3 regions of the Carbonatibacter coralli genome follow, and region 2 is predicted to be linked to each of the others. Evidence: predicted binding sites of a transcription regulator. Region 2 holds the regulator's gene; each other region holds the start of a gene.
The links. The regulator LexA, encoded in region 2, represses DNA repair genes until DNA is damaged. The targets are predictions, from matches to a motif close to ATGTTCTANTTTGGTTC.
Positions count from the first base shown of each region.

Region 1: uvrA (excinuclease ABC subunit UvrA) is a predicted target of LexA. The motif match lies at 4,649-4,665, and genes of this name have one in related genera.
Region 3: AAAH10_RS02955 (DUF5131 family protein) is a predicted target of LexA. The motif match lies at 7,923-7,939, and genes of this name have one in related genera.

Region 1 is NZ_JBBUTJ010000003.1:55,155-65,962, reverse strand. It holds gene gyrA (DNA gyrase subunit A) at 1-2,241, opposite strand, end outside; gene AAAH10_RS08715 (GNAT family N-acetyltransferase) at 2,475-2,936, opposite strand; gene ssb (single-stranded DNA-binding protein) at 3,006-3,539, opposite strand; gene AAAH10_RS08705 (OmpW/AlkL family protein) at 3,752-4,396, opposite strand; gene uvrA (excinuclease ABC subunit UvrA) at 4,737-7,601, shown strand; gene AAAH10_RS08695 (adenylate/guanylate cyclase domain-containing protein) at 7,644-8,975, opposite strand; gene trmFO (methylenetetrahydrofolate--tRNA-(uracil(54)-C(5))-methyltransferase (FADH(2)-oxidizing) TrmFO) at 9,136-10,512, shown strand; gene AAAH10_RS08685 (hypothetical protein) at 10,586-10,808, opposite strand, start outside.
Region 2 is NZ_JBBUTJ010000003.1:171,277-182,084, forward strand. It holds gene aspS (aspartate--tRNA ligase) at 1-750, opposite strand, end outside; gene rnd (ribonuclease D) at 1,126-2,277, shown strand; gene AAAH10_RS09225 (M23 family metallopeptidase) at 2,258-3,358, shown strand; gene lexA (transcriptional repressor LexA) at 3,482-4,183, shown strand; gene AAAH10_RS09235 (ComEC/Rec2 family competence protein) at 4,196-6,415, opposite strand; gene gltX (glutamate--tRNA ligase) at 6,634-8,052, shown strand; gene AAAH10_RS09245 (citrate synthase) at 8,221-9,525, shown strand; gene lpxB (lipid-A-disaccharide synthase) at 9,614-10,786, opposite strand; gene AAAH10_RS09255 (LpxI family protein) at 10,783-10,808, opposite strand, start outside.
Region 3 is NZ_JBBUTJ010000001.1:653,710-664,517, forward strand. It holds gene ileS (isoleucine--tRNA ligase) at 1-1,263, opposite strand, end outside; gene AAAH10_RS02925 (bifunctional riboflavin kinase/FAD synthetase) at 1,332-2,288, opposite strand; gene AAAH10_RS02930 (RsmB/NOP family class I SAM-dependent RNA methyltransferase) at 2,380-4,074, opposite strand; gene AAAH10_RS02935 (arsenate reductase) at 4,077-4,448, opposite strand; gene AAAH10_RS02940 (BaiN/RdsA family NAD(P)/FAD-dependent oxidoreductase) at 4,633-5,898, shown strand; gene AAAH10_RS02945 (GFA family protein) at 5,903-6,295, opposite strand; gene AAAH10_RS02950 (hypothetical protein) at 7,335-7,787, shown strand; gene AAAH10_RS02955 (DUF5131 family protein) at 7,940-8,710, shown strand; gene tcmP (three-Cys-motif partner protein TcmP) at 8,740-9,987, shown strand; gene AAAH10_RS02965 (hypothetical protein) at 10,055-10,808, shown strand, end outside.

The sequences.
Region 1 (10,808 bases), 120 kb from region 2:
AGAGGCATAGCGCAGATAACTGTCGCGCTGCTCGATATCAAACTCCTTGTGATCCAGGATCGCCATGGAAATTACATCATCGTTGTCGGACAGTTTGATTGCCCGAACGCCTGTCGATGTCCGGCCTGCAAAAACCCGAATGTTATCAACGCCAAAGCGGATACACTTGCCACGGCGGGTTGAAAGCAGGACATGCTGGTCTTCCCGACAGGTTTCCACACCGATGAGGAAACTGCCCTCGTCCAGCTTCATGGCGATCTTGCCGTTGGCGTTCACGCGCACAAAGTCTGACAGCTTGTTGCGGCGTATGCCACCTGTTGAAGTGGCAAACATCACATACATGTCGCCCCAGGTGTTTTCATCCTCAGGCATGGGCATCAGGGCTGTGATCTGCTCGTCCGCATCCAGTGGCAGCATGTTGACCAGAGCCTTGCCCCGTGACTGCGGATTGCCGACCGGCAGGCGGTACACCTTGGTTTTGTAGACCATTCCCTTGGAGGAGAAGAACAGAACCGGCGTATGGGTGTTGCACACAAAGATACGGGACACAAAGTCCTCGTCACGGGTTGCCATCCCGGCGCGTCCCTTGCCACCGCGGCGTTGCGCCCGGTAGGTGTTCAGCGGTACACGCTTCACATAGCCCCCATGGCTGATGGTCACAACCATCTCCTCACGCTGGATCAGGTCCTCATCATCATAACCAAAGGCACCATCCAGAATTTCGGAGCGTCGTGGCGTTGCATAGCGTTCACGCATCTCAACCAGCTCGTCACGCAGGATGCCCATCAGCTTTTCGCGGGATTCAAGAATTTCCAGATAGTAGCGGATCTTTTCAGCCAGATCTTCGAGTTCACCGGCAATCTTGTCACGCTCAAGGCCGGTCAGTCTTTGCAGGCGCAGTTCAAGAATGGCGCGCGCCTGGGCCTCGGACAGATAATAGGTCCCCTCTTCCGTTACGGAACGACCTGGCTCGTCAATCAGCTTGATCAGGAACTCGACATCACGCGCATCCCAGGCGCGGGACATCAACTGCTCTCGTGCGACAACAGGATCAGGCGCGGCACGGATCAGTTCGATGACGGGATCAATGTTCGCAACAGCAATGGCCAGACCTACCAGAACGTGAGCCCGATCACGTGCCTTGCCCAGTTCGTAGATGGTGCGGCGTGTAATGACGTCTTCACGGAACTTGACAAAAGCCTCGATAATGCTGCGGAGATCCAGCATTTCCGGACGTCCACCGTTCAGAGCCAGCATGTTGGCACCAAAAGAGGTCTGCAGAGGCGTGTAACGGTAAAGCTGGTTGAGAATGACCTCTGGCTCGACATCCCGACGCAGTTCCACAACAACGCGGACGCCGTTACGGTCACTCTCGTCACGAATATCGGTGATGCCTTCAATGGTCTTGTCGCGAACAATATCCGCGATCTTTTCCATCATGCGTGCCTTGTTCACCTGGAACGGGATTTCGGTCACAACGATGGCCATCTTGTCCTTGCGGATTTCCTGGATATCGGCCTTGCCGCGCATCACGACAGAGCCACGCCCTGTGTGATAGGCATCGCGAATGCCGGTACGACCAAGAATGACACCGCCGGTCGGGAAATCAGGTCCCGGGATAATCTGGTTCAACTCGTCAATGGAGATATTCGGATCATCAACATAGGCGCAGCATCCATCCAGAACCTCACCCAGGTTGTGTGGCGGAATGTTCGTCGCCATACCCACGGCAATACCACCCGCTCCGTTCACCAGCAGGTTCGGGAAACGCGCAGGCAGAACGGTCGGTTCCTTGGTGGTTTCATCGTAGTTGTCCTGGAAATCAACCGTGTTGCGGTCAATGTCCTCCAGCAGGGCTTCACTGGAAACGCGTTGCAGACGGGATTCCGTGTAACGCATCGCAGCAGGTGGATCACCATCCATGGAACCGAAGTTCCCCTGTCCGTCCACCAGAGGCAGACGCATGGAGAAATCCTGTGCCATACGCACCATGGCATCGTAAATCGCCTGGTCGCCGTGAGGGTGATACTGACCCATTACATCACCGACGATACGCGCAGATTTGCGGTATGCACGGTTCCAGTCGTATCCGGACTCTTTCATTGCATAGAGGATCCGGCGGTGAACAGGCTTCAGACCATCACGTACATCAGGAAGCGCACGGGACACGATCACGCTCATGGCGTAATCGAGATAGGATCGGCGCATTTCGTCTTCGATGGTAACCGGAGAGATGTCCATTGGACCTGTAGGCGTTGGGGTGTTCGATGTCACGACTGTGTCCCGTAAAACATTGGTAATGCGAGTGCCTGCTGCACCTGATCAGTCACCTTGAGCCAGTGCTGCGACAACAGGTCTTAAATTTGAAGGGAAATTGTAACAAAGCGGTTCGGAGCGAACAACAAAATGGTGCCGTTTCGCCCGTAAAATCAGCTTTTTATCGCAAATTTTCACTCTTGACAGAATCATCTCTGTCAGGTGCGCAGTTTTCGAACCATGTCACAGTGCGGAATACCACCGTCATCATAGGCATCACCCGGTTGTCTGACGAATCCCAGCTTCTCGTAAAAGCTCTGCTGTTCGAGTTGTGCTGACAGATAAACACTTTGCAGTTCGGGCTGTTCGTCACACCAGTGCAGCCCGCGAAGCATCATCATCTTTCCCAGTCCGCTTCCCCTGCCATTCCTGGCGACAGCCACCCGGCCGATTTTCGCCTGTGTTCCATCCTTCAAAAGGCGCAGTGTACCGATCATTTCCTGCTGCCCGTCCTGATCTCCCTCAACCAGAACATGCCAGGCTCGAGTGTCATCTCCATCAGGGTCGAGATAAATTGATTCCTGTTCAACTACAAAGACTTCTGATCGTAATTTCAGAATTTGATAAAGCTGATGTGAAGACAGTTCATTAAAAGAAAGAAGACTGGTTTTTGCTTTCATGCCCGACACCTTCCCGAACGAAAAAGAGGAGCCCTGTCAGGCTCCTCCCGAAACAATCTTTGGACTGGATCAGAACGGGATTTCGTCGTCCAGATCATCGCCCATACCTCCGCCAGAGGACGAGCCACCACTGCCACCGGCAGAACCGCCACCAAATCCACCGCCACTTCCGCCGCCGTAGCCTCCTCCGGAACCGCCGAAGGGATCGCCGCCACCGGCAGAACCTCCACCCTCGCCGCCCATTCCGTCATTGCGGCCATCGAGCATGGTCAGTTCGCCACGGAAGTTCTGGAGAACAATTTCGGTCGTGTATTTTTCAACACCGGCCTGGTCTGTCCATTTGCGCGTCTGGAGCTGTCCTTCGACATAGACCTTGGAACCCTTGCGCAGGAATTTTTCTGCGACATCGGCAAGACGGTCATTGAAAATAACAACACGGTGCCATTCGGTGCGGTCACGGCGTTCGCCGCTCATTTTGTCGCGCCAGGACTCGGAAGTCGCAACATTGAGGTTCACCACGCGCTGTCCATTGTTCATGGAGCGGATTTCCGGGTCGCGCCCCAGATTGCCGACAAGGATTACTTTGTTTACAGATCCAGCCATGGTGTTCTGTGCCTTCCATTATTCTTCTGATTGGCGAATCACGGTTTCGTTCATCCGCCTCGTGTTTGTTTGAACACTATACCTAACGAAGTGATGACGCCACGACAATAAAAAGAAAAAGGTCTTTGATACAATTCCTCCGGAAGCACCAGAAATCAAGGCGCTGCCAAAATGACAGCGCCTTTGAAAAAGTAGCCTGCTTTTGAACAGGATCAGAATCGGTAGCCCACGCCAATACCGACAATCCAGGGATCGATATCAACATCGGCATCAACGATGCTGGCCCCTGTATCAATACGAACATCCGTATTGAGCATGATGTGTTTGACATCCAGATTCACAGACCAGCTGTCATTAAGCTCGTAGTCGACACCGGCCTGGAAAACAGCACCGAAGCTGTCATCATAATCAATATCCCGGAACCCGTTTCCGACCTTTTCGTCATAGAAAACAGTGTAGTTGATCCCTGCTCCCAGATAAGGCTTCAGGCCGGGCGTCAGGACATCATTGAAGTGGTATTGCAGTGTCAGGGTCGGTGGCAAAAGGCGCACATCGCCAAGATCAAGCTGACTTGCAACAGAGCTGTTGTTCCACTTCACATCGTGCTGGGTGGTTGCCAGAATCAGCTCTGCCGCAATGTTGTCCGTGAAGAAATAGGTAAAATCGACTTCTGGTACGAAATCGTTGTCGATTTCCGGGCTGCCGTTGATATTCGAGCTGCCATCTTCATCCGGAAGCACGCCGATACCGCGCAAACGGATCAGAAAATCACCCTGTTCGCTTGCCAATGCCGGAGCTGCGACAAAAGCTGTTGTTGCCATAAGTGCTGCGCAAAAAGCTGACTGAAGCTTTTTCATTGAATTCTCAATCCCCTTGATCGCTTTCAGGAGTCTCCGGAAAGCTGATGTTGACACTCAAAGACACAAACTTTCTGTGCTCTTTGTATGCCTCCTAACATCCTGAAAAAAGAGATGAATTGATCTGGATCATATTCGGCAGCAATGACGGATGCGTCAAAAGTTCACATCAAATCCGGCAAGGGAGATAGAGCGTAATTTAATATCATGTCTTCAGAAAAAGAAGACAGAGTGATCACGAAGACTTGCGTTTTGTTCTTGCTTCGTTCATCTTTTTGATCCAGACAACTAGGCCTATACAGGGCACAAGCCTTTCTTCATGTGAACACAGGACCCTTCAATGACAATCGCTCATGAAAGCCGGTATATCTCGGTTCGCGGTGCGCGCGAGCACAATCTCAAGGATGTCTCTCTGGATATTCCGCGAAATGAACTGGTTGTCATTACCGGTTTGAGCGGATCCGGAAAGTCATCCCTGGCTTTTGATACAATCTATGCAGAAGGTCAGCGGCGCTATGTGGAATCGCTTTCAGCCTACGCCCGCCAGTTTCTGGAGATGATGCAGAAGCCGGATGTTGATTCCATTGAAGGCCTTTCTCCTGCGATTTCCATCGAGCAGAAAACAACATCCAAAAATCCGCGCTCGACAGTCGGCACCGTGACTGAAATCTATGACTACATGCGACTTCTGTTTGCGCGTGTCGGGATTCCCTATTCGCCTGCAACCGGCCTTCCGATTGAAAGCCAGTCTGTCAGCCAGATGGTTGATCGGGTTCTTGAAATGCCGGAAGGAACCCGTCTGTATCTTCTGGCTCCTGTCGTCAGAGGCAGAAAGGGAGAGTACAAAAAAGATCTGCTGGCCCTTCAGAAGCAAGGCTTCCAGCGTGTCAAGATTGATGGAACGCTCTATGAAATTGCAGACACTCCCGATCTGGACAAAAAGAAGAAGCACGACATCGATGTCGTCGTTGACCGCCTTGTGGTCCGGGAAGACATTCAGTCAAGACTGGCAGATTCCTTTGAAACAGCCCTGAATCTCTCGGACGGGCTGGCCTATGTTGAGGATGCAAAAACCGGGGAAACAACAGTTTTCTCGGCGCGCTATGCCTGCCCGGTTTCCGGTTTCACCATTGATGAAATCGAACCGCGTCTGTTTTCCTTCAACAATCCCTTTGGTGCCTGCCCGAAATGTGACGGTCTTGGCTCCACGCTTTATTTCGATCCGGAACTTGTTGTTCCCGACAGGAACCTTTCCCTCAAGGCCGGAGCCCTTGCTCCCTGGGCCAGCACAACATCCAAGTATTACATGCAAACGCTGAATTCCCTGGCCCTGCACTACGGGTTTTCAGTCGAGGCGGCCTGGAAGGATCTGGGCAAGGATGTTCAGGAGATGCTGCTTTACGGTTCCGGCAAGGAAATCATCTTGATGACCTACAGCGACGAAAAGCGCAGCTATCAGACTGAGCGGCCGTTCGAGGGTGTCATTCCAAACATGCAGCGCCGCTATCGTGAAACCGACAGTGACTGGGTCCGCGAAGAGCTTTCAAAGTATCAGGCAAAGCAACCCTGCCCGTCCTGCGAGGGCCACCGCCTGAAGGATGAGGCGCTTTGCGTCAGGATCAACAACAACCACATTTCCGAGGTTGCCGCACTTTCCATCGGACAGGCTGCAAAATGGTTTGAAGAGCTCCCGCAGCACCTCAGTCAGAAAAACCAGGAAATCGCGGTTCGCATTCTCAAGGAAATCAATGATCGCCTGTACTTTCTGGTCAATGTCGGCCTTGACTACCTGACCCTTTCCCGATCATCCGCCACCCTTTCCGGAGGTGAAAGTCAGCGCATTCGACTGGCTTCCCAGATCGGCTCGGGCCTGACCGGCGTTCTCTATGTGCTTGATGAGCCTTCCATCGGCCTGCACCAGCGCGACAACGAAAGACTGCTGCAAACCCTCAAGCGTCTGAGGGATCTCGGCAATACTGTTGTGGTTGTTGAGCATGATGAGGATGCCATTCGCACCGCAGACTATCTTGTCGATATGGGGCCGCGTGCAGGCGTGCACGGGGGCGAGGTTGTTGCGTCGGGAACACCTGCCGAGGTGATGCAGAACAAGGACAGTCTGACAGCCCGGTATCTGACAGGCGATTTGGCAATCTCCCTGCCCGCCAAGCGCAGAAAAGGCAAAAAAGGCAAGGCACTGGAAATCGTCAAGGCTTCCGAAAACAATTTGCAGGATGTCTCTGTCAGTCTGCCGCTCGGAATCTTCACCTGTATCACCGGCGTCTCCGGGAGCGGCAAGTCCACACTCATTCTTGAGACACTGTTCAAGGCAGCTTCGCGCAAGCTCCACAATGCTAAGGCGCACCCCGGCAAGCACGAAGACATCAGAGGGCTGGAACACGTCGACAAGATCATCGACATTGATCAGTCTCCGATTGGCCGGACACCGCGTTCCAACCCCGCGACCTACACCGGGGCCTTTACACCGATCCGGGACTGGTTCGCCGGTCTGCCGGAAGCCAAGGCACGCGGTTACAAACCCGGCCGTTTTTCATTCAATGTCAAGGGTGGTCGCTGTGAGTCCTGTCAGGGTGACGGAGTGATCAAGATTGAAATGCACTTCCTGCCGGATGTCTATGTCGAGTGTGATGTCTGCAAGGGCAAGCGCTACAACAGGGAAACCCTGGAAATTACCCACAAGGGCAAATCCATTGCCGATGTCCTTGCCATGACAGTCGATGAGGCTGCCGAGTTCTTCACAGCAGTCCCCTCCATTGCCGGAAAGATGGAAACCCTGCAGCGCGTTGGTCTGGGCTACGTTCAGGTTGGTCAGGCCGCCACTACCCTCTCGGGTGGTGAAGCTCAGCGGGTCAAGCTGGCCAAGGAGCTTTCAAGGCGCTCCACAGGCAAAACCCTTTATATTCTGGATGAACCAACGACCGGTTTGCACTTCGATGATGTGCGCAAACTTCTGGAAGTGCTGCAAACCCTTGTAGACCAGGGCAATACTATTCTTTGCATTGAGCACAATCTGGAAGTCATCAAGATTTCTGACTGGATTGTTGATATGGGGCCTGAAGGCGGGACAAAGGGCGGTCTGGTTGTTGCGACCGGAACCCCTGAGGAAGTTGCCCGGGTTCCGGAAAGTCATACGGGACGCTTTCTTGCGCCCTACCTCAATATCGAAAGCTCGTCCAAAGCGTCTTGAGGACCAAAAAAGCCCCGATCCGGAAGGTCGGGGCTTTTTTCATCAAACGGTCAGTTTCTCTTCCGTCTTCTGTGCTGGCAGATCAAGCTGGAAACAGCGACCAAACTGGCTCGACATGTTTGGATCAATGCCATAGACAGGCAGGGCCTTCTGAACACCGGCCACCTTGTGATCCCCCATGTGCTGAAGGCTGTCACAGTTAATTGTGTCTCTGAAGGACTGGCTGCAAAGCACTCTTCTATCAAGAGTTTTTGTCAGACTTTCAAGGCGAGAGGCCTCATTGACAGCAGGACCGATTGTTGTGAACTGCAGGCGATCCGGCAATCCAACATTGCCGAACATGACATTTCCGACATGCAGGCCCAGACCGAAATCAATGTTGCAGCGCCCATCGGCACAGGTTCCTTCACTGTTGATCTGGGTCATGCGGCGTGTTGTGTCTTCCGCAGCCATCAGGGCCCGGAAACAGGTTGCCTGATGATCTTCCCCTTCATTCAGCGGGAAAATTCCCAGAACGGCATCGCCAATGAGCAGGAGAACATCTCCGCCGTGGTCCATAATGGCACCGGCCGTACATTCAAAATAGCCATTGAGGACCTGCAGATATTCTTCCTCGGGAAGACTGTCCGCAAGGGCTGTGGAGTTTCTGAGATCGCTGTACCAGATGACAGAGTGAATTCTTTCCCCGTCCCCGCGCTTGATCTGTCCCTTCAGAACCCGGTTGCCGGCATTGCGACCCAGATAGGTTGTGCAGATATTTTTCGAGATATTTTCCTGAATGATAATCTTGCTGATCACAGCAAGCCTTTTTTGCAGGCGCACCAGGCTTTGCAGATGTGCATCCGAAAAACCGCCTTTTGAATCCGATGCCCAGCTTCCGATCATTCCCTTGGTGTCAAAGTGATCGTCTTCCCTGCTGTCCTCGAAGGAAAAGGCATAGGCCATGTAGTCTGTATAGCCCTGCTCTTTCAGTTCGGGGAGAATGCCGAAATCCATAATCGCAGTGTCATCACACAACCGCCTGCGAATTTGGGGGATTCCCTCGTTGAACATCAGATTGAAGGGACTGTTTTGCCAGGCGGCTGTCTGTTCTTCCCTGGCCGAGTTTTCGTGAGTGTAGCCGACCGTTCGCACGCCCTTGTCCAGCTCCCACGTTACGCCCATCACCCGGTAAAGGGGATGCAGCGTTCGAAAGGCGATATAGGCGCGACCAATGGGAATGCCGCTTGCACGAAGACGCTTGCAACACCCGCTGAAAATATCTTCCATCGTCGCAGAGGACGAGAGGGATTGATCCATCATCCAGTCAATGATTGAGCTGATCAGGCTGTCATTTTCTGTACGTAAGGCTGTGGGGGCCTCATTGACGGGCATGGTTTACTCCTGATTTTGATGCCTGAATTCTTATTATGAGCAGGATTTCCTGTCTGAACCATTAATATATGGATTTGCACAGATACAATTCCAATGTTAAAGGCCTGAGAAATCTCTTTTAGCGCGATCCTCTCAGCGATCAAATCACAAGGATATGATGATGTCCGGCACTGACATTAAACCTGTTCATGTAATCGGCGGCGGCATGGCTGGCTGTGAGGCCAGCTGGCAACTGGCCCAGGCAGGCGTTCCGGTTATTCTGCACGAAATGCGTCCGGTACGCAAAACAGATGCCCACCAGACAGAGTCCCTGGCCGAACTGGTTTGTTCGAATTCCTTCCGCTCTGATGACTGGGAAAACAATGCTGTCGGCCTCCTCCATGAGGAAATGCGCCGCATGGGCTCCATAATCATGACCTGTGCGCAGCGCAACAAGGTTCCCGCTGGCGGAGCGCTTGCTGTTGATCGTGACGGCTTTGCGGAGGATGTAACCCGAACTCTTGAAAGTCATCCGCTTGTTACCATTGCCCGTGAGGAAATCACCACTATCCCTCCTGAAGACTGGGATTCTGTCATTATTGCGACCGGACCTCTCACATCCGGTGCAATGAGCGAGATTGTTGCCGCGTTAACCGGTGAGGAATATCTCTCTTTCTTTGATGCCATTGCTCCGATTGTCCACAAGGACTCAATTGACATGAGCAAGGCCTGGTTCCAGTCCCGCTATGACAAGGGTGATGGAGCGGACTACATCAACTGTGCCATGGACGCAGAACAGTACAAGGCTTTCATCGCCGCACTGCTGGAAGGTGAGAAGACAGAATTCAAGGAATGGGAAGGTACGCCCTACTTTGAAGGGTGCCTGCCTATCGAGGTCATGGCGGAACGTGGTGAGGAAACCCTGCGTTTCGGACCAATGAAGCCTGTCGGCCTGCAACATCCGGAGACAGAGAAACCACACTACGCCGTGGTTCAGTTGCGTCAGGACAACAAGTTGGGAACGCTTTACAACATTGTCGGCTTCCAGACGAAGCTGAAGTATGGCGAACAGGTTCGGATCTTCCGCAGCATACCGGGGCTTGAAGAAGCAGAGTTTGCGCGTCTGGGCGGCATCCACCGGAACACCTTTATCAACTCGCCCCGCTTGCTGGATCACAGCCTGCGTCTGAAAGCCCACCCCCGCTTCCGCTTTGCTGGGCAGATGACCGGTGTGGAAGGCTATGTTGAGTCCGCAGCCAGTGGTTTGATGGCTGGGCGCTTTGCTGCTGTGGAACGTTTGGGATTGAACGAACTTTCTCCGCCTCCCGTCAACACGGCGCACGGTGCACTTGTAAATCACGTTACCGGTGGTGCGGATGCCAAAACATTCCAGCCAATGAATGTGAACTTCGGCCTGTTCCCGCCTCTTGAGCACATCAAGGGACAAAAAAAGCTGAAGAAAAAAGACCGCAAAACAGTCAAGTCCCATCAGGCGATTGAGGCCTTGACACAATGGCTGAATGACAATGCCCTGCCTCAGGATGAAGCAGCAGGTTAGGCAGAAGAGACAAACCGGACAAAAAAAGGTCGACTTGTTACAGGTCGACCTTTTTGTTGAACCGCTCAAAGCCCTAACGGCTTTTCAGCTGATAGCCGTATTCGAGTGAAGCATCCGTGAACCACTCAAACATGGATCGTGCAAAACTGCGCGTACAATAGACATCGCACGCCTCTTCCGAGTGTTTGATCACCAGGGTCGAGATGTGACTGACAGGCGCCTGGAAATGCTGCCCCTGTAAAAGCCTGTCCTGATCGACAGCATAGGATTTCAACAGAAGGCTTTCGGTTTTGTGA
Region 2 (10,808 bases):
GAAAACATCATCCTGCGTGACGTAGCTCATTTCAAAGTCGAGCTGGTAGAACTCACCCGGTGAACGATCAGCACGGCTGTCTTCATCACGGAAGCAGGGAGCAATCTGGAAATACTTGTCGACACCACCCACCATCAGAAGCTGTTTGAACATCTGGGGTGCCTGCGGCAGGGCGTAAAACTTGCCCGGGTGAACACGGCTTGGAACCAGATAGTCACGCGCGCCTTCAGGAGAAGACGCCGTCAGGATCGGTGTCTGGATTTCCTGGAACCCCTGCCCGATCATTCTGGTCCGCAGCGATGCGATCACATCCGAGCGCAGCTTGAGCTTGGCAGCCATTTTCTCGCGGCGCAGATCAAGGTAGCGATAACGCAGACGTGTGTCTTCGCCGGCATCTTCATCGGAATTCACCTGCAGGGGCAGAACTTCGGCACGGGACTGGATATCAAGTTCCTCGACGCGGACCTCGATATAACCTGTTGGAAGGTTCTCGTTGATCGTCTCGGCAATACGCTCCACGACTGTTCCGGTCACAGTGATAACAGACTCTACACGAACGCTTTCCAGCGTTTCAAACAGAGGACTGGAGCTATCAACCACACACTGTGTAATACCCTTGCTGTCACGCAGATCAACAAACAGCAGCTGTCCGTGATCTCGTTTACGGTGAACCCAACCTGACAGACGAACCCGCTCGCCTGCCTGATCCTGACGAAGCTCTCCACAGGAGTGTGTGCGATAAAGATGCATGATCTTTCCTTAGACGCTGTAACCGGGCGCGTTTGAACACCCAAATGAGAAGGTCCGATTCACTGATCCGGACCTGACAAAACAATTCGCTTTGGAAAAACACATTTTGCCTGCTGTTTGTCAAGGCAGGAGCTTAAAAACTCTTGTGGAAAGGCATTTTTTTGGAACTTCCGGACAAAGCACGAACCAAAGTGATCGCAAGAGGCTTTTCAGCAAAGCTGCCTGGGCTTTGCAGTATGCGTCCCGGTCTCATTTTCCCCGGCATATTCTCCGGCCTCTTTCCTGCTGTCCTGCGTGCGCCTGATCCGGGCTTTTCTTCAAACAAGACCGATTTGATGCTTCTTTTTTGGAAAACAGCACTTTATAGTGCGCCTCATGACAATGATTACCGATACAGCCCAACTCACCTCTTTCTGCGAACAGCTCGCCCAATCCAACTATATCACCGTCGATACGGAGTTTCTGAGGGAGAGCACCTACTGGCCAAAGCTTTGCCTTGTTCAACTGGCAAACGAGGACGTCTTCGCGGCTGTCGATGTGCTTGCAGAAGGTATTGACCTTACTCCTCTCTTTGACCTGATGCGCAACAGCGCCGTGCTGAAAGTGTTCCACTCTGCACGCCAGGATCTGGAAATATTTCATCTGCTGATGGGCGGAGATCTGCCCGCACCGCTCTTTGATACACAGATTGCTGCAATGGTCTGTGGATTTGGAGATTCCGTTGGTTATGACAATCTGGCGCGTAAACTGATCAATGTGGAAATTGACAAGTCAGCGCGTTTCACAGACTGGTCAAAAAGACCTCTGACTGAAAAGCAGATCAACTATGCCCTCTCGGATGTCACTTTCCTCCGGGACATCTATAAAAAACTGCAAAAGCAGATTTCCAGTGCCGGACGGGAACACTGGCTGACAGAAGAAATGGCCATCCTTGAATCTCCGGCCACTTATGTGACCCAGCCGGAAGATGCCTACAAGCGCATGAAAACCCGTTCCAATGACAAGCGTTATCTGACTGTTTTGCGCGAACTGGCTGCCTGGCGTGAAGCTGAAGCCCAGCGCAAGGACATGCCGCGCGGCAGAGTGCTCAAGGACGAACAGCTTTTTGACATCGCGGCCCAACGTCCCCGCACTCCGAAGGAGCTGGCGAAAACACGGGGTATCTCGGAAGACATGGCCCGGGGGCGCATTGGCAAGGCCCTGCTGGAGGCTGTTGAAACAGCCCTGTCACTGCCAAAGGACCAGCAGGCCATTCCAAAGGAACGCATCGAGGTTCCCGCCGGTCGTGGTGCCGTTTCAGACCTTCTGAAAGTGTTGCTCAAACAGCGTTGCGACGACTTCAATGTTGCACAGAAACTGATCTGTAACAGCCAGGATCTGGACCGGATTGCCGCTGATCAGGACAGTGACATCGCCGCCATGCACGGCTGGCGTTACGAAGTTTTCGGGGAAGTCGCCCAGAAACTCAAAAAGGGTGAACTCTCCCTGCATCTGGAGAACGGACAGCTTGTTATCAACACCCGGTGAAAACCGGCTTTCGGCGCAATTGGTTTCCCTTGCAAAAAGCGTAGCGCTTATAACCGTTGCGCTTTTCAGCCTTCAGTCAAATCCGAAGGCCCAGGCTGTTGGTGGCGGCATTGAACTGACAGCAGAACAGCTCGCTGAAGCGCCGGAATTCTCTGTTCCTGTTGATTGCGACTTTGATACAACCTGCTTTGTTCAACACTATTTTGACCATGGTCCCGGCTCACGCACCCAGGATCACTTTTGCTCAGGCCTGACCTACAACAATCACCGTGGCATTGACATCCGGACCACCACCCTTGAGCAGATGGAACAGGGGGTCAATGTCATTGCCGCTGCCGAGGGTGAAGTCATTATTGTGCGTGACGGCGTCACGGACCGGGCGCTCAATCAAAGGGAAGTCAACGAGTTTCTGACCAACAGTGGCCTTGTTCTGAAATCAAATCAGGTTGTGATCCGCCACAGCCGGAACTGGTACAGTCTTTACGGCCATCTGAAAAAGGGGACAGTTGCAGTCAAAAAGGGACAACGTGTCAGGCGCGGACAGCCTCTGGGCGAAATCGGCCTCTCGGGCAGCACCAGCTTCCCTCACCTGCACTTTGGCGTGATGTTCAATAACCGTGTCATTGATCCCTTTACGGCACGGGAAGATGACGCAGGCTGTCAGCAACCGGCGCGCCAGAGCCTGTGGACAGAAGCAGCAGAGGCCATTCTGACCAAACGGAAGGTCGGCATTCTCAATGCAGGTTTCTCAGACAGGGTTGAAGGAATTGATGATCTCAAGACAAAACCGTTGCTCTCCAGATCACAAACCCTGACATCAACGCAGCAGATCACCTTCTGGTCCGGCCACTGGGGCACGCAAAAAGGGGATCACATCACACTGGAAATTCATCAGCCGGACGGTCAGATCGCCCGTGTTTCATCCGTTGCAGAAGAATCCCGTGTGAACGGATACCACTTTCTGACCCTGCCTTTGCCCCCGAGCGGACAGCAGGCTTCCGGACGTTATGTCGGTGTTTTTTCAATCCTGCGCGGCAAAAAGGTTGTGGCCAGTATCACCCGTGGGGCCGTTGTCCCATAAGGCCTGATAAATGCAGTGTTTTAAAGAGAAAACCGCAGCTCTTCTGTCTTGACACAAAAAGAGAACCAAAGTAGAACAAAAGCAGATGTTTTTGCTTTGTTCCATTTTCGGCAGGAGACAAACGTGCTGACACGCAAACAACGTGACTTGTTGCTCTACATCCATTCTCACATGGAGAGCAAGGGCCTGCCACCGTCCTTCGATGAAATGAAGGATGCCCTGGATCTCAAATCGAAATCCGGTATTCATCGTCTTGTCACAGCACTGGAAGAAAGAGGTTTCATTCGTCGTCTGGCCCACCGGGCCCGGGCGGTCGAGATTGTCCGCCTTCCCGAAGACATGATCCCTGCAAGGAAAACGGAAAACCGGACAACGGATCAGGCGAACAACGTTGTCCCGCTTAAATCGGGAGCATCTGCACCGGAAACAGGTGAAACACCATCGGCACAGCTTCCCCTTTATGGAAAGATTGCTGCCGGAACGCCCATTGAAGCCATCAGTGATCCTTCAAACTTTGTGGATGTTCCTCCGCACCTTGTCGGTTCCGGTGAGCATTACGCCCTGACAATTGACGGGGATTCCATGATCGAAGCGGGTATTCTGGATGGTGATACCATTGTTCTGGAACGCACAAGCCGCGTCGAAAACGGCACCATTGCTGTTGCTCTTGTCCACGGTGAAGAAGCGACCCTGAAGCGCATTTATCACAAGGGACAGGAAGTCATTCTGGAGCCGGCAAACGCCACACATACGGCCCAGCACTTTCATGCCAGTGACGTGCAGATTCAGGGACGTCTGGTCGGACTGGTCAGAAACTATCACTGATCCTGTCTGTGCCTATCTCTCCCAGGGGCGCTTCTCTCCTGATGGTTCAAGAGCTTTGCCGTTCAGAGCTGTAATGCTGTATCCGGAGTGTCCCGTATCCTCCGGCCAGAGCGCGATGCCCGCCGTTTTTCCCAGAACTCTCCTGTCGAAAAGAGGAACCTCACAGGAAAAGCGGTAAACAGGATAGCGTGCAATCACCAAATCTGCGTTTCTGCAATCCTGCCTCAGGGAATTCGGCGAGAAGGACAAGGCAACGTCAAACGCTTCTTCCTGCTCCGGACTGTCAAAATGAACAAGACATCCTGACGGATCGCAGTTGATCCGCTCAGAAGTCACAGCAGCCTTCTGAAAGTCAATGATCTGGTCGCTTCCCCAATAGTCCTTCCAGATGTTCCGGGCAAAGCGTTCACTGCGCAGGGTTGAAACAACAATACTCTCCTCGTCCCTGAACGCGATCAGCTTCGCCTTCTCATCAACCAGCATGACGGGCTGAGGCTGGGCGACAATCCGGATGGCCCAAAAAGGCACCACAAGTAAAGCTGCCCAACGCAGTGGACCCTCGATCAAAACAAGCCAGAGAAAGATCAGCAGAAGCAGGAGCAAACCTTCCACCCCCAGAGGCGGGACATGAACTGCCCCCAGGGAAAAGGCACCAAAGAACTCTGCGATCAGCAGCAACTGATCCAGAGACCACGACAGCATTCTCACGAAAGGCTCCCCCATGCCCAGAGGGAGCGCAACCAGACACACAAGCACCAATGGCATGACAACCGCACCTGTCCAGGGAACAGCCAGCATGTTGGCCGGAATTCCCATCAGGGATATGTTCTGAAAGTGATAGGCGACGAATGGCAGGGTTGCCAGGGATGCCACCAGTGAACAGAGAAAGAGGCTGCAAAGCCACCACAGAACCTGTCCGGTCACAGCCCCGGGCAAAAGGCTCAGAACAGCACCGGGTCTTCCCTCAAGCTCGGCATTTTTCAAACGATGCACCCAGTCTGCCCGTGCAATCGTCTGATAAAAGGAAACCAGAGCGAGAACAGCTGCAAAGGAAAGCTGGAAAGAGGCGCTGACAACAACTTCCGGAGCCAGAATCATCACCCCCAGAGCCGCGACAAAAACCAGTCTGAAGGAAAAGGGATTCCTGTCCAGCAGGATTGCACCAAGGGCAAAACCAATCATGATAAAGGCCCGTTGCGCCGGAACAGGGGCGCCGATCAGCTGCAGAAAGAGAAAACAACCGGCAAAGGCAACAACGGCAGACAGTTTCTTGATGGGATAGCGCAAGGCCAGCGCAGGCCAGAGGGCCAGCATAAAACGCGTTCCCCCAAAGAGAATTCCTGCCAGCAATCCCATATGCAGACCGGAAATGGCCAGAAGATGAGCCAGACCGGACTGCCTCATACTCTCCTGTTGCTGTTCCGTCAGCTTGCCCTTTTGGCCTGTCAGGAAAACAATCACCAACGCCTGCTCGTCCTCTGGCAGATACGCTTTGATGGAGCGGATCAAATCCAGCCGGAGACCATTCCACAGCCTTGTCCATGCTTCCGTCAAACTGCCCCGGACAAGAGCCCCACCGGCGTCGATCTTTTCGGCATCTCCCATCATAAAGCCCGAAGCACCAATCCCCCTGAAATAGTTCTGCCTTGCAAAATTGTACCCATCAGGATGAAGGGCCCCGGAAGAGGGAAGAAGCGCTGCCCTGCCTTCTATACAGTCGCCAATATCAAACACATCCTCCTGCCGGGTTGTGAGCCTGAGACCCGATGGTGTTTTCCCGTTTCCCAGCCAGGGAACCTCTACCTCCCTGAATGTCAGACGGGCACCCTGCCGATGGGGCTCGATTTCGGCAACGCATCCCTTGAAAGGTGCTCCGAACAGTTCTCTTTCAAGCATCACTGTTCCTGCGTTTTCGGCCCTGTACTTGATGAACCCGAACCCGCAGAAAAACAATCCGGCAAGCAAAAGAACTGCGCCGAACCGGACAAACCGTGTCAGGGACATCAATCCTGCTGAAAGAATCAGAGTGGCCGGCAAGGCTCCGATGATCGCAAGCCATATCCATTCGGGAGGTTCATAATCCGGCAGAAAATAGGTGGCAATTCCCAAACCAAAGCATAGAACACACAGGTAAAACAGACGGATCCTGGAAAAGGCCCTGTCCAGAAAACCGCTTTTCCCGAGCCTGCGATTCAGATTCCGCCCCTCAACAATCAAACGATCCCACAGCATTTCAGGAAAAGCGCCTTGTTATCCATTGCTCTTTTTCCATCATAACTTACAGCCCCTCCCTTTTTCCACGTCTTTCCCCCTTCCCGGCATTTGATACTCCTCAAGAGCTGTGATACATCAGCCGGAAAGAAGAATGACCCTCCTTGCAAGCCGTTCACAGGAATGGCGAAACGGAGATCGTTCACTGAAACAGACAAGCCGTTATGGAGCCCTTTGCAATGTCTGCATCTGCCAAACAAGTCGTGACACGTTTTGCACCTTCCCCAACCGGTTTTCTTCATATCGGGGGAGCCAGAACAGCACTGTTCAACTGGCTTTTCGCCCGGCACCACGGTGGCCGCTACACACTGCGTATTGAAGACACGGATCGTGCCCGCTCCACCCCCGAAGCGATTGATGCCATTCTGGATGGTCTCTCCTGGCTTGGACTGGACCACGATGGAGACGTTGTTTACCAGTTCGCACAGCGTGACCGGCATGCAGAAGTGGCCAACAGTCTTCTGGAACAGGGCAAGGCCTATCATTGCTATTGCTCGCCCGAAGAACTGGAAGCCATGCGGGAAAAGGCAAAGGCAGAAGGACGCCCGATCAAGTATGATGGCACCTGGCGCGACCGTGATGCATCCGAGGCTCCCGAAGGCGTCAAGCCTGTCGTGCGTCTGAAGATGCCACAGGACGGAGAAACCACAATCCGGGATCTCGTTCAGGGTGATGTGACAGTTCCAAACAGCCAGCTCGATGACATGATCCTGTTGCGCGCAGATGGCACACCCACCTACATGCTGTCTGTTGTTGTCGACGATCACGACATGGGCATTACCCACGTCATCCGCGGAGATGATCACCTCACAAACGCCTTCCGCCAGTATCAGCTCTATGCTGCCATGGGCTGGGACATTCCCGAGTTTGCCCATATCCCGCTGATCCACGGAGCAGATGGTGCCAAGCTTTCCAAACGTCACGGTGCTCTTGGCGTCGAAGCCTATCGCGACGAGATGGGTTATCTTCCGGAAGCACTGCGCAACTACCTTCTGCGTCTTGGCTGGGGCAAGGGTGACGAGGAAATCATTTCAACAGAACAGGCTGTCGAATGGTTCGACATTGATGCTGTAGGCAAGGCCCCATCGCGCTTTGATTTTGCGAAGCTGGACAACCTCAATGGTCACTACATCCGCAACAGCCAGGACAGAGCTCTGGTGGAGCTTGTCGCCCCGCTTCTGGCAAACCGTCAGGAGTTGCAGGTTGGCGATGCGCAGAAAACACTGCTGAAAAAAGCAATGCCCGGCTTGAAAGAGCGTGCAAAAAACCTTCTGGAACTGGCTGATTCTGCTGCCTTTTATCTTCACCCTCGCCCATTGGAACTGAATGAAAAGGCCGCCAAACTTCTGGATGATGAGGCCCGCTCCCGACTTTCCCTCCTCCACGCCCAACTGGAAACCCTTCAGGAATGGGAAGCTGAAAAAATCGAACAGCTGCTCAAAAGCTTTGCTGAAAGCCAGGAACTCAAACTTGGAAAGGTCGCACAGCCTGTACGGGCCGCTCTGTCAGGCAGCAATGTCTCCCCGAGTGTTTTTGAAGTGATGGAAATTCTGGGCAAGGAAGAATCCCTTGGCCGTATCGGGGATCAGGCTCTCTGACCCCTGCCAGAGCACGAGCGTCTGAAAGCCCCTGTCTCCCCCGGCAGGGGCTTTTGTTTTTTCCCGAAGCCTTCATTGAAGAAAATGCGTTCTGTAATTGATGTTTAAGCCTTTAACCATTATGCTGGCGCAAAGGGACTTTTAACAAAAAAACAAAAGGTAAAAGACATGAGCGCTGACAAAAGGAACTCTTTCACACTAACGGACAACCGAACGGGCGAAAGCTTCGAAATGCCCCTGATGGATGGAAAGGTTGGCCCTTCTGTTATTGATGTGCGTCGTCTCTATGCCCAGACTGGCTGTTTTACCTATGATCCCGGCTTCACCTCCACCGCGAGTTGTGATTCCTCCATCACCTATATTGATGGTGACAAGGGTGTCCTGCTCCACAGGGGATATTCCATTGAAGAGCTCGCATCCAAAAGTGACTTTATGGAAGTGTGCTACCTGCTGCTGAACGGTGAACTGCCCAATGTGGAGGAAAAGGAAGACTTTTCCAAGAAGATCACCTATCACACCATGCTTCATGAACAGGTCATGAATTTCTATCGCGGCTTCCGTCGCGATTCCCACCCCATGGCTGTTATGGTGGGTGTAGTTGGCGCGCTCTCAGCCTTTTATCACGACTCAACCGATGTACGTGATCCGCAACAGCGACTGATCGCCTCTCATCGTCTGATTGCAAAAATGCCGACACTGGCAGCGATGGCTTACAAGTATTCCATCGGCCAGCCTTTTGTTTATCCCCGCAACGATCTCAGCTACTCGGAAAACTTCCTGCACATGACCTTCTCTGTACCGACAGAGGAATACAAGGTCAGCCCGGTTCTGGCGCGTGCAATGGATCGCATTTTCATTCTCCACGCCGATCACGAGCAAAATGCCTCAACATCCACAGTCCGGATCGCCGGCTCTTCCGGTGCGAACCCCTTTGCCTGTATTGCTGCGGGCATCGCCTCGCTCTGGGGTCCTGCGCACGGTGGTGCAAACGAAGCCGTCCTGCAAATGCTTCAGCAGATCGGTCACAAGGATCGCATTCCGGAGTTTATCGAGCGCGCGAAAGACAAGAATGATCCCTTCCGTCTGATGGGCTTCGGTCACCGCGTTTACAAGAATTACGATCCACGCGCGGCCGTCATGCGTGAATCCTGCCACGAGGTTCTCGCAGAACTCAATGTAGACGATCCACTGCTGGAACTGGCGATGGAGCTGGAGCGCATCGCGCTTTCCGATCCCTATTTCAAGGAAAAGAAACTCTTCCCGAATGTGGATTTCTATTCCGGCATTATTCTCAAGGCCATGGGTTTCCCGACCTCCATGTTTACCGTTCTCTTTGCTCTTGCCCGGACTGTCGGCTGGGTCGCTCAGTGGAACGAGATGATCGAGGATCCAATGCAGAAAATCAGCCGCCCTCGCCAGCTTTTCCTGGGCGAAGACAAACGCGATTTTGTCCCGATGGACCAACGCAAATAAGGCAATCCATCATTCATAGCGGATACAACAAAAGAGGCTGCCCATCCGGCAGCCTCTTTTTTACGATCTGTCGCAAAATGTCACGGATTTAACCGGATTGCTGATTTTTCCGGATCACCTCAAGCACAGCTTCAGCCGCCTTGTCGCTTGGGGTTCCCTCCTCCGGAGAAAGCATCTCCACTATTCGGGCACAGCCTTCATCAGACTCCCTGCACATGGCCGGGTCTCTTAGAAAAAGCTTGAGATCTGCCGCCAGGATATCCGGACGACAACACTCCTGAATGCGTTCAGGCTGCAACTCCTCGTCCAGCAGAATGTTGGGCAGGGAATAATAGCGCGTCTTGATAAAACGCCTGATGATCCAGGCCGAGAGCGGTTTGACACGATAGCCCACGACAGTCGGAACCGAAGCAATCGCAAGTTCGAGAGAGACTGTACCGGAAGCTGCCAGAGCCACATCCGCTGCGGCAAAGGCCCTGTACTTGTTATCCTTGCCATGACACACAACAGTCTTAAACGGCCAGCGCTCAACAAGCCGCTGAACAGAATCAGAAACCTGATCCACACAAGGAACAACAATCTGCAGACTGTCCCTGTAGGAGGCATGCAGATTGCTGAGCGTCTGGCTGAAAATACTGCCAAGCTGTGAAATCTCGCTTTCCCTGCTTCCCGGCAAGACAACAATCGTTGTGCAACCGGGATCAAGCCCCAGTTCTTCCCGGCATTCTTCCCTGTTCAGTCCCCTGGGTTGATCTTCCAGTGCAGAGTGACCAACAAAGGTCGTCTCCAGTCCGTGGCGGGTAAAATACCGGGGTTCAAACGGGAGCAAAGCCAGCAGATGATCAAGATAGGCCGATATCTTTTTGGCCCGCTTAGGCTTCCAGGCCCACACAGAAGGGGCAACGTAGTGAACAAGCGGTATTCCGGTCTTCTTCAAACGTTTGCTGACACGCAGGGAAAAACCGGGCGCATCCACTGAAATATAGACATCCGGTTTTTTCTGCTTCACGTCTTCAACAGTTTGTCCAATCCGGCGCAGAAAATGGGGGATATGGGGCAGGACTTCCGCAAAGCCCATCACCGAGAGTTCCTTCATCGGAAACAGGCTGCTCAGCCCCTGAGCCTGCATGTTGCTGCCACCAATCCCGACGAACTCGACCTGATCCGATGTTCTTCGCCTGAGCGCAGCCATCAGGCGAGCAGCAAGCAGATCCCCCGACGGTTCACCTGCCACGATGTAAACAAGAGGTTTTTCCCTCACTGTTCCGTTTCCTGCTCTTCCA
Region 3 (10,808 bases), on a different contig from region 2:
ACTGTGGCGGACAGAACCCTTTGCCAGCAGGGAGCCCTGCTCCATCAGAGCCTTGATGGATTTTCCGTTCGCATCCCCCGGCTTGCCGTCCTGGGTATAGACACAGGCGCCTGCAAAGAAAGGAACATGGTCGTAGTACACACCCGCCTCATCGATCATGCGCGGAATTTCCAGACCGAACTTCTGCCCCAGAACCGCATCGTCCGCACCATGGCTTGGCGCAATGTGAACAAATCCGGTACCGGCATCCGTCGTGACAAAGTCGGCAGGCAGAACAGGACGCGGAGCATCATAACCGCCCTCGGCACCTTCCAGTCCACGGAACGGGTGGGCCACGCTCGCGCCTTCAAAGCTGCTCACAGCACCCAGCTCTTCCCAGTCCTCGATTTTGGCGTCGGCCTTGACCTGATCGGCCAGGTCCCTGTTGAGAACCAGACGCTCCCCAACCTTTGCCAGGGCATCTTCCGCAACGGTCCGAACCTCGTAAACGGCATACTCGAATTCCGGACCATAAGCGATGGCCCGGTTGGCAGGCATGGTCCACGGTGTTGTCGTCCAGATCACGACGCTTGCGCCTTCCAGAATGGAATCCTGCGCAGAGAGCACAGGGAAGCGGACCCAGATGGTCGGCGACTTGTGCTCGTGATATTCCACTTCGGCATCGGCCAGTGCCGTCTTTTCAACCACGGACCAGAGAACAGCACGGGAGCCCTGATAGAGACCACCGTTCATCAGGAACTTGCCGAGTTCCTGTGCGATGATTGCCTCTGATTCATAGTTCATTGTCTTGTAGGGATTGTTCCAGTCCGCCTCGATACCGAGACGCTTGAATTCCCCGATCTGGATATCGATCCACTTGTTGGCAAATTCACGACATTCCTGACGAAACTCGACGACCGGAACCTCGTCCTTGTCCTGACCGCGGGACCTGTAACCTTCCTCGACCTTCCATTCGATCGGCAGACCATGACAGTCCCAGCCCGGGACATAATGGGCATTCTTGCCCTGCATTTGCTGGGAGCGGTTGATCACATCCTTGAGCACCTTGTTCAGGGCATGCCCCATGTGCAGGTGACCATTGGCATAGGGAGGGCCATCGTGCAGTGTGAAAGCTTCACGACCCTTGCTGGCCTCACGAATTTTCGTGAACAGTCCAATATCCTGCCAGTGCTTCAGAATTTCCGGCTCTTTTTTCGCCAGACCGGCACGCATGGGGAAATCTGTTGTCGGCAGGAATACCGTGTTTTTGTAATCCACTGTCATGGACTGTCACTTCCGTATCTTACTGTTCACTGGCCAATCGGCTCTTACCGATCAGTCCATTCAATTCATCACTTCATCTTGGCGAGTTCTGCACGGGCAGCCTCGCAATCCCTGGCGATCTGGGCCTTCAGTTCGTCCAGTCCGTCAAATTTCATTTCCGGACGTAAAAAGTCAACCACCTGAACCCGCAAATCTGTTCCATAGAGATCCTCATCAAAGTCAAAGATGAAAACCTCCAGATTAATTCCCTCACCCTTTACGGTGGGACGGCGGCCAATATTCGCCACAGCGTCGTACCAGTAGGTCAGTCCTGTTCCCTCAATCAAACCGGCCTTGGCAACCCTTACGGCGTAGACACCGAGAGCCGGTGTCAAATAATCGCTCATGGAAAGATTGGCCGTCGGGAAACCAATGGTCCGGCCCCGTTCAAAACCTCTGATCACCGGTCCGTCAATTTCCCAACAGCGCCCCAGAATGGCCGCGGCCTCCCTTGGCTTTCCATCACGCAGGAACTGACGCACGCGCGAAGACGACAGAACTTCCCCACTTTCATCCAGCACAGCCCCTGCTCCGGTGACACCAAAGCCGAGCCTTTTACCACTTTGTTCGAGCACCTCGACATTGCCGCTGCGCCCCTTGCCAAAGCAGAAATCCGCTCCCACCACGAGATGACAGGCACCAAGCTGCCCGACCAGAACCTCCTGAATGAAGTCCTCAGCACTCAGCGCGGCAAATTCCTCTGTAAAGGCCTGGAGGAAAACATGATCAATCCCCGTCTTCTGCAGGGCGCGGGCCTTGGCAACAACGGGGGTCAGACGAAAGGATTCCTGCTCCGGCTTGAAAAAGAGACGTGGATGAGGTTCGAAAGACAGAACAGCCAGTGGTGCCTTGAGGTCCTCGGCAACCTTGCGTGCAGTCGCAATCACAGCCTGATGCCCGCGATGAACTCCATCGAAGTTACCAATGGCAACGACAGCACCCCGGGCGCTGTCGGGCAAATTCTTGAGGTTGTGGAAAACTGCCATGAGACCTGTCTGTCCTGTTCATCTTTCCCGCATCTGACGCAAACCCTATGAATAAAGTCACAGGCCCGATGATGTAAAGACTAATCGCTGTCTATTCAGACTTCTCCTGCTCTTCACGCTGCAGAACAGCGGCAAAGAAACCATCGGTCCCGTCTTTCGAGGGAGACAGCCGCAGCATCTCGCCAAGGTGATCCGGACATTCCGTTTCAAAAACATCAGCCCAGAGGCTGCTCACAGGAACCAGTTTGAAATCCGGTCTGGAGCGCAAAAAGGCGGAAATCTGTTCTTCATTCTCTGCAGGCAAGAGGGAGCAGGTGGCGTAAACAAGACGGCCACCCGGGCGCACAAGACGCGCCGCAGAGGTCAGAATAGAGCCCTGAAGGTCACAAAGCTCGCGAAGGTCCTCTTCATCCTTGCGCCACTTGGCATCAACCCCGCGGCGCCAGGCCCCGGTCCCGCTACAGGGGGCATCAACCAGGACACGGTGGAACTTGCCCTTGTGATACTTGACCCAGGGATCGCGCTCGCTTCCGAGCACCTGGCGTTCGGCATTGAAAACGCCGGCCCGCTTGAGACGCAGGGCAGAGCGCTGAAGGCGCTTGCTGTGCACATCCGTCAGAACAAGTTGTCCACGGTTTTCCATGGCAGGGGCCAGTGCGAGGGACTTGCCACCTGCTCCGGCGCAGAAATCGACGATTCGTTCACCGGGTTGCGCCTGCAGCAGGGCCGCCACCATCTGGGAGCCAAGGTCCTGAATTTCAATGGCACCCTCCTGATAGAGAGCCACCTTTCCAAAGCTTCGCGGAAAATTCAGACAACGAAGCGCATAAGGCGTCTGCGGCAGGGCCTCTGTCTTCCAGCCCTGTTTGGAAAGCGCTGTGATCGCTGCATCCCTCAGGGAAGCTTCGCCCTTTTCATTGGACATTTTAAAAGGGTTGATCCGCAGATCGAGCGGAGCCTCTTCGTTCAACGCATCCAGTTCTTCACCGAAACGTTCACCAAACACGGCTTTCAAACCGTCATAGGCCCAGTCCGGACACTCGTGACGCACCTCTTCGGGCATATCCGGATGGTTCAGCGGTTTGCCCTGCAGCGGAAGCAGCAAGGCGCGTTCATTGTCTGTCAGCGGCTTGAGCAGCACCTTGCCACCCCGGCAGTTGCGATCCAGATCCTCAACGCTTGCGCCCAGTCCGACCACCTGATCAACCAGAAAACTGCGGCGCAGTGAAGGCGTGTGCCCGGCCTCTGCCAGCCACCAGAGCACGCGACGGTAGCGGCGCATATAGCCCCAGACGCCCTTGCGAATGGCAACCTTGTCCTTTTCCGTCAGATGGGAAGAAGCCGAACGCATGGTTTGCGCCAGGGCCTCATCAAGCTGGCAATCCTCCCAGGACATGGTCTCAAGAGCACGCCACATCAGCGACAGGCGCTGCGCGTGAGGCAGGCTTTTGTTTTCCTGTTTCTGTACCGGCTCTGCAGATGCTCTTGAGGACGGACGACTTTGAGAACGATCATCCCCGCGGCGGTCATAACCCCGACTGTCACGACCATCGCGATCACTGCCACGGCCGGAAACAGAACGCTCACCCCTTCCCCGTCCACGGTTGTCGTCACGATCACGGGAAAAGCGCTTCTTCTGAGGGCCACGATCTGTCATGAAATCATCATCGCCATCCCGGTTTTTCCGGGCCGAAGGTGTGCGCCCACTGGTGGCAGGACGTGCAGGACGACGCACAGTCCTTTTCGGACGATCCTCTTCCGGCTTGTCCTTGAAATCATCGCTCATGATCAGGCCTCACCCATCAGTGCAGCTTGTTCTGCCTTGCCGAAACCGACGCGAATAACGGTATCCCCTGCTCCGGACGCCTCGCTGACTGGACGTTTGATCAGTGCCGGATGCTCCAGCAACAAGGCGCGAACGCCCGCATCATCCAGATTGTCCTTGAGGCTGTCATCCAGACCACGCCAGGTTGTCCCCCGCTTGTTGAGCAGAACCTCCCAACCCAGCGCAGAAAGCCAGCGATCCAGCATCTCCGCGTCAAGACCATCCTTGCGCAGATCATGCAACCGCACATCAATACCCTTGTCGCCCAGCATCTTGAGTGCCTTGCGGCAGGTGTCACAATTCTTGAGACCATAGAGAACAACAGAGGCGGACATAACAGAAACTTTCCGGAAAAATTTCGGGGTCAAAACAGCTTTTGCAGGGAAATCACCTCAATCAAAAGAGAGAGGCTTTCGTCTTTCAGGTTCTTGAGCTATCACGAGGGGCAAAGAACAGCAAGCTTTCTCCCTGCATCCGGTCCCGGAAGCGCATTCAAACCCTTTCAAAGCAGCCTCCCTGATGACAGAACCCCGAACAAGCGCACGCAACACTCTCAGCCTCAAGACGGCACCAACGCTCAAACCCGTCAGAAAGGGTCAAAGCGAGGATGTGATTGTCATCGGCGCAGGGGCTGCCGGACTGATGGCCGCCATGACAGCAGCCGAGCGCGGCAAGTCCGTGCTGGTTCTGGATCATGCGAGCAAGCTCTGCGAAAAAATCCGGATCTCTGGTGGAGGGCGCTGCAACTTCACAAACATCCACTGTGCCCCCCACAACTTTCTTTCCGACAATCCCCGCTTTGTTCGCCCCGCTTTGAAAGCCTACACACAGCGCGACTTTCTGAAGCTTGTCGAGAGCCACAACATTGCCTGGCACGAGAAAACACTGGGACAGCTCTTCTGTGATCACTCCGCCAACGACATCATCGACATGCTTCTGGAGCGGTGCTCCAGCAAGGGAGCAAGGGTTCTGGGGCAAACGACAATCACCGCAGTGCGCAGCCTTCCGGTTCAGGATGAAAACAGTCCGCGCTTCGAACTTGAAACCAGCGACGGCCTGAAATCCTGCCGCAATCTGGTTGTCGCCACTGGCGGTCTCTCGATCCCCAAGATTGGCGCCACGAATTTCGGACACCGGCTGGCGCAGAACCTCAACATTCCGGTGACCCCTCTTCGCCCTGCCCTTGTGCCCCTGGTTTTGCAGGAAGACGACAAGGAATTCTGCAAGGCCATTAGTGGCCTCTCCCTGCCGGTACGCACCTCTGCTGGAAAGCAGTCCTTTGAAGAGGCCCTGCTCTTCACCCATCGCGGCCTCAGCGGCCCCTCCATCCTGCAAATCTCGTCCTACTGGCAACCGGGCGGGTCCATCCGTATCAACCTCCTGCCCGGCGAAGACATTCCGGCCCTGATGGCCGCAGATCGCCAGAGCAAGAAGAACGTCTCCAGCATTCTGTCAAACCATCTGCCCAACCGTCTTGCCAAAGCCATGGCGGACAAACACAGCGCAACAGGTTCCATGACAGAAACAGGCAAGAAAACACTGAACAGCCTGATCGAAGGCCTGTCGAACTGGCAGCTCACACCCGCAGGAGATGAAGGCTACAACAAGGCGGAAGTCACCCTCGGTGGTGTCGACACCCGTTCACTCGACCCTGCCACCATGGAATGCAGGGACCATCCCGGTCTCTTCTTTATCGGCGAGGTCACCGACGTCACCGGACACCTCGGCGGGCACAACTTCCAGTGGGCCTGGTCCTCGGGCTTTGCAGCGGGGCTGGGTGTCTGACTTTCTAAGGTTCGTAACGGACCTTGTCATCACGTCCCTTCCTGTATGACCTGACATCGGGAAACGCCGGCAACCAGTCCTCCCGACAACAGGTCCAGATTTCGTAACCTGGCTTGAGCTGATTTGGTTCATCCAGCGTTCCGAGATGAACCTCGATTTCATCTTCGCTCCGGGCAAAGACGGACGAACCACAGAGCGGGCAGAAGTGACGGCCTTTGTAATCCCGTGTTTCCCCCTCAACCTGCACGACCTTCTGCGGAAACACAGCGGCCGCATAAAAGAGAGCGCCGTGATGCTTGCGGCAATCCAGACAGTGACAGATCCCGACCCTGAAGGGCTGGCCCGCTGCCTCAATCCGAACCGCCCCACAGGCACAACCACCGGTATAGTTATCCATAATCCGTCTCCCCAATACAGAGCTGCATCTTACACTATACTGAATCCTGTATGGCATCCGCCCCATGAAGCCCGGCTCTCTTTCAGGAGAGAACTGTCGGGAATTTTCAGGAAAACAGCACCGGCCAGATACAAAAAAAGAGGCCTACCTGTTTCAGGCATCCTCTCTTTTACAGCTGCATTGGTGCCCCTGGCCTGACCTGCATAATCCAATGAATACATAAGCTTAGAGCACATCATTCGTAATTCATTCGTAATGAAGTCAAAAAGAATGGATTCCCTCATTGCAGAAAAGCTCTGGGAATATACCTGGCAGCGGCTTTTTGAGCGCTGAAAAAATTTGACCTTCGGAAAAGCGTAATATCTGTAACCAAGTTCAGAAATCATACTTATCATATTGATATAAAAACAATATATAGATTACAGAATATTGTAATTTCAGTGTAATCAGGTTACACTTTTTGATGAAATTTTCCCGCCACAAAAAATCGTTTGATTTCAAATACTTAAGAAGCAGGCGTAACAAAAATTACAAGAAATTACATTTTCCTGTAACCTGAATAACGATTAAAAAACAAACACTTAAATTCATTTTCAAGGTTCGGTTACAAATATTACGCTTTTCCGAAGTCGAACTGAAAACAGGATGAGCCTTTTAAAAATAGCCCCAGCAAATCTGTGCCACCAGTTCTGCATCTTGTGACGAAAATTGCAGAGATTTGAGAACGGTAATTTCTCAAAACCGTCCTAGAGAACATTGGTTTTCAGGGTGGCTCTGCACTGCAAAAAAAACGACCTAAAAAGCCCGCAGGCGAGGCGGGGGGAGTAGCGCGTTTTGTGGGGTCTGAGGATGGGGGCATACCCTGCCGGCATCAGAGCCTTTTTCTTGCTGATTTCGTTCTGAGATGATGGCTGCAGCTGACCATTATGGCGACCAGGACCAAATGGTCTGATGGATAGCTGTTCTTGACTCTTCACAAAGAATGTTCTCTTTTTGTTCTATAGCGCTTTTGGAATAAACAAACAGGTGGAGTCGGGTCATGAAAAAGGATGCAGCTCCTTTGTCGAGACTAAAAGAATTGGGACAGGAAGTCTGGGGCAAGGACTGGACTGAACGGTTAGTTGACGCGATGGATTTCAAGCCGCAAGTGGTTAATGCCTGGCTGTCTGGAGAAAGGCCCATACCTCGAGAGCTATTATCACAGCTGACAAAAATAAACCGCTCCGGATCTTCCCTGCTTTGTTTTAACAAACAGGGCGAACGTTTTGTGATCCGTTGGGAACGCCCCCGCTTCAAAGCCCGAATTGAACCGGCAGGCCTGCTTCCTCCGGATAGTTCACACCATAAAAGCGCCTATTATTCGGATGTTCTTCTGACAGACATTCTCTGGCTTGATCCCGCACCAAAAAAGAGCAACCGGCCCCGTTACTATGACCAAGCTATAATGGATGCGATAAAGTCTGCAGAAGAAACAATCAACATTCAGCGATAGTTGACTTTCTTTCAACTGAAGGATTGAAAGGTTTTTCAATATGATTCACAATGCTTTTCAACCAATAAATTGCATAGAAAACTGCCTTGCAAACAGAAGGTTTTGCTAGAGTTTTTTAAGAGAGCATCGCACTTTGAACGAAAGAAAAGCACATGTCAGAAACAGCAATTGAATGGACAGATGCAACCTGGAACCCTGTTGCTGGTTGTTCAATTATATCTGCTGGCTGTACAAACTGTTACGCGATGCAGATGGCTCGACGCCTGGAAGCGATGGGAACGGAAAAATACACTGGCCTCACCAGAAAATCTGGCAAGCGCACGGTTTGGACTGGCGACATTAAACTTGATGAAAAATCATTAGAAATTCCCAAACGATGGAAGAAACCCAGACAGATTTTCGTCAATTCAATGAGCGATCTCTTTCATGAATCTGTTCCATTTCAGTTTGCCCAAAAAGTATGGAAGGTGATGGAAGAGACACCACGTCACCAATATCAAATACTCACCAAACGCCCAGAGCGTATGGCTCAGTTTTTCAAAGAAACCGAAACGAAAAAGCTGGCAAACGTCTGGCTCGGCACCAGCGTTGAAGACCATACAACCAAAAATCGAATCCAAACCTTGAAAACCATTCCCGCTGTAGTCCGGTTCATTTCATTTGAACCGCTGATTGGACCCGTTGGAAACGTTGACCTTTCTGAAATTCATTGGGCGATTGTTGGCGGTGAAAGTGGTCCAAATGCACGCCCTGTAAAAGAGGAATGGATTGAAGAGATTTTCAAGCAATGTAAGATGTTTGAAACAGCGTTCTTCTTCAAACAATGGGGGACTTGGGGGAAGGACAATAAGAAACGCTCGAAGAAAGAAAACGGGCGGGATTTCAAAGGCCAAACATGGGATGAAATGCCGCTCAGTCTGTAATCACAAACTGGAATAGCATTTTATCAGGCATGGCAAAAAAGAAATATAAGCACGACGGCACAGATATTATCGACGCACATACTCTCGTAAAATATGATCTCTACAGGGATTATTTGTCAGATTACATTAGGGTTTACTTTCAAAACTCACATGTTCAAAAGCTGCGAATTTTCATTGCGGATTTGTTTTGTGGAGGGGGATTTGCAAAAGATGAATTTGACAATCCCGTTTTTTGCTCTCCCCTGATCGCAATAGAAACATGCCAAAAGCTACAAAAAGAAATCTCGGAAAAACGTGGTAGACCCGTTGAAATAGAGCCCTACTTTTTCTTCAACGATCTAGAACCAACCGCAATTAAATATCTAAAAATATTTATCCAAGATTTTTTCCCACACTATTTCAAAAACTGTTCATTTTATAACAAGGCTTTTGAGGATGTTTATCTCGAAGTCCTCCATGAAATGAAAAGTCTGGAGAGCTCATCAAAAGGTAATCGTAAATTCTTTTTCATTGATCCTTACGGCTATCTTCAGGTACCTATGCAAGCAATCCAGATGATAAAAAAATCCGGAAAATCAGAAATTCTTTGGAATTTTATGATTGATTATACAGCCCATTATTGGACGCCAGAAAATCAGAAAAAAATTGATTTCTACAAAATCTTTGGCACTAGTCCCGCCCAAAAAGAAGCTCTGATTAATAGGATCAATTCTCTAAAAAGTACTTTTGAATGGCATGCAATCCGCCATGTAATTTGTGAATTAATCCATTATAACAGCCGCTTTGTAACCATGTCTGACTTTGCTATTCAAATGGATACCAGTCATAAATTTATGACATTAATCCATCTTGCTGACTCTCCCAAAGCTCGTGACGTTATGACAGGTTCGCACTGGGCAAATGGCAACGTCACTCAAACCTATAATTATGATGGCCTTCAATACCAGAACATCACTAGACAAGTAGGGCAAGATCCAACCCTGTTCACCTTTTCCAAACTTGAAAGGGAGAACACAATAGATCGATCTCGTAGTTTAGTTTTTGATCTAATTAATCGTACACCAGGAATTTCTCTGCCTGAAATCACACGAGTATTTGCACAACAGTATTCAGCTCTTCAGGAACAGGACATTCAGAAGGTTTTGACAGAATTTGAAAAAGATATCGTTTGCTATGATATCGATGGTCAAGAAACCCGATCCAAGACCAAAAGACATTCATTCCAAATAAGTCCTCAACTTTCTTTTCCGTTACCGATAATCAAGAAAAAAGAATAAACAGTTCGCCATCATCTGTAGTCAACAAGCGAGGGTTCTGTTTTACTTTTTAAAAAGGTTTTTTCAAATGACAGAAATAAAAACCCTTCAGCCTGACGAGGCGATCGAACTACTTAAAAAAGGTAGAACAGAATGGAACCTATGGGTTCGCATGAATCCTGAGCACAACATAAGCTTTGAAGGTGTCAATTTCCCTACTTTTATCAAACCAGTATGGAAGTCGAACCCCACTCAGGTCATCAAAGAAATTAACTTCCAAGAATATGAATTCCCCAAAGGAGATATTTTATTCACACGAGCAAATTTTGGAGATTACAACGTTTCATTTAGCGGGGCCAAGTTTAGAGCTGGACAAGTTTCATTTGAGTATTCCATCTTCAATGGGCCACAAATAAATTTCACAGGTACGAGGTTTGGAGATAGTCACGTCATTTTTTCCGGAGCTCAATTCGGAGGAAGAAATGTTAGTTTCAATGATGCGCAATTCGGCGAGGGAAATATCATTTTTTCCAGAGTCTCAATCAAAAAAGGAAACCTTTCTTTTGACGATGCAGAATTCAATAAAAGTAAACTATCTTTTGGGGCTGCTCGATTAGGAGAAGCTGATATTACCTTTATCAACGCAACGTTTGAAAAAGCGACAATCAATTTTTGGGGTGCGAAAAGTGAAAAAGGGAACACTTTATTTCCTCACGCAAAATTCAAACAAAGTCCTGCCCTTTTTGATGAGATGGAATTCGGAGACGGTATTGTCTCATTTGTAGATGCAGAATTCGAAGATGAAACAATTAGATTTCAAAGAACAAAGTTCGGCAAAGGAG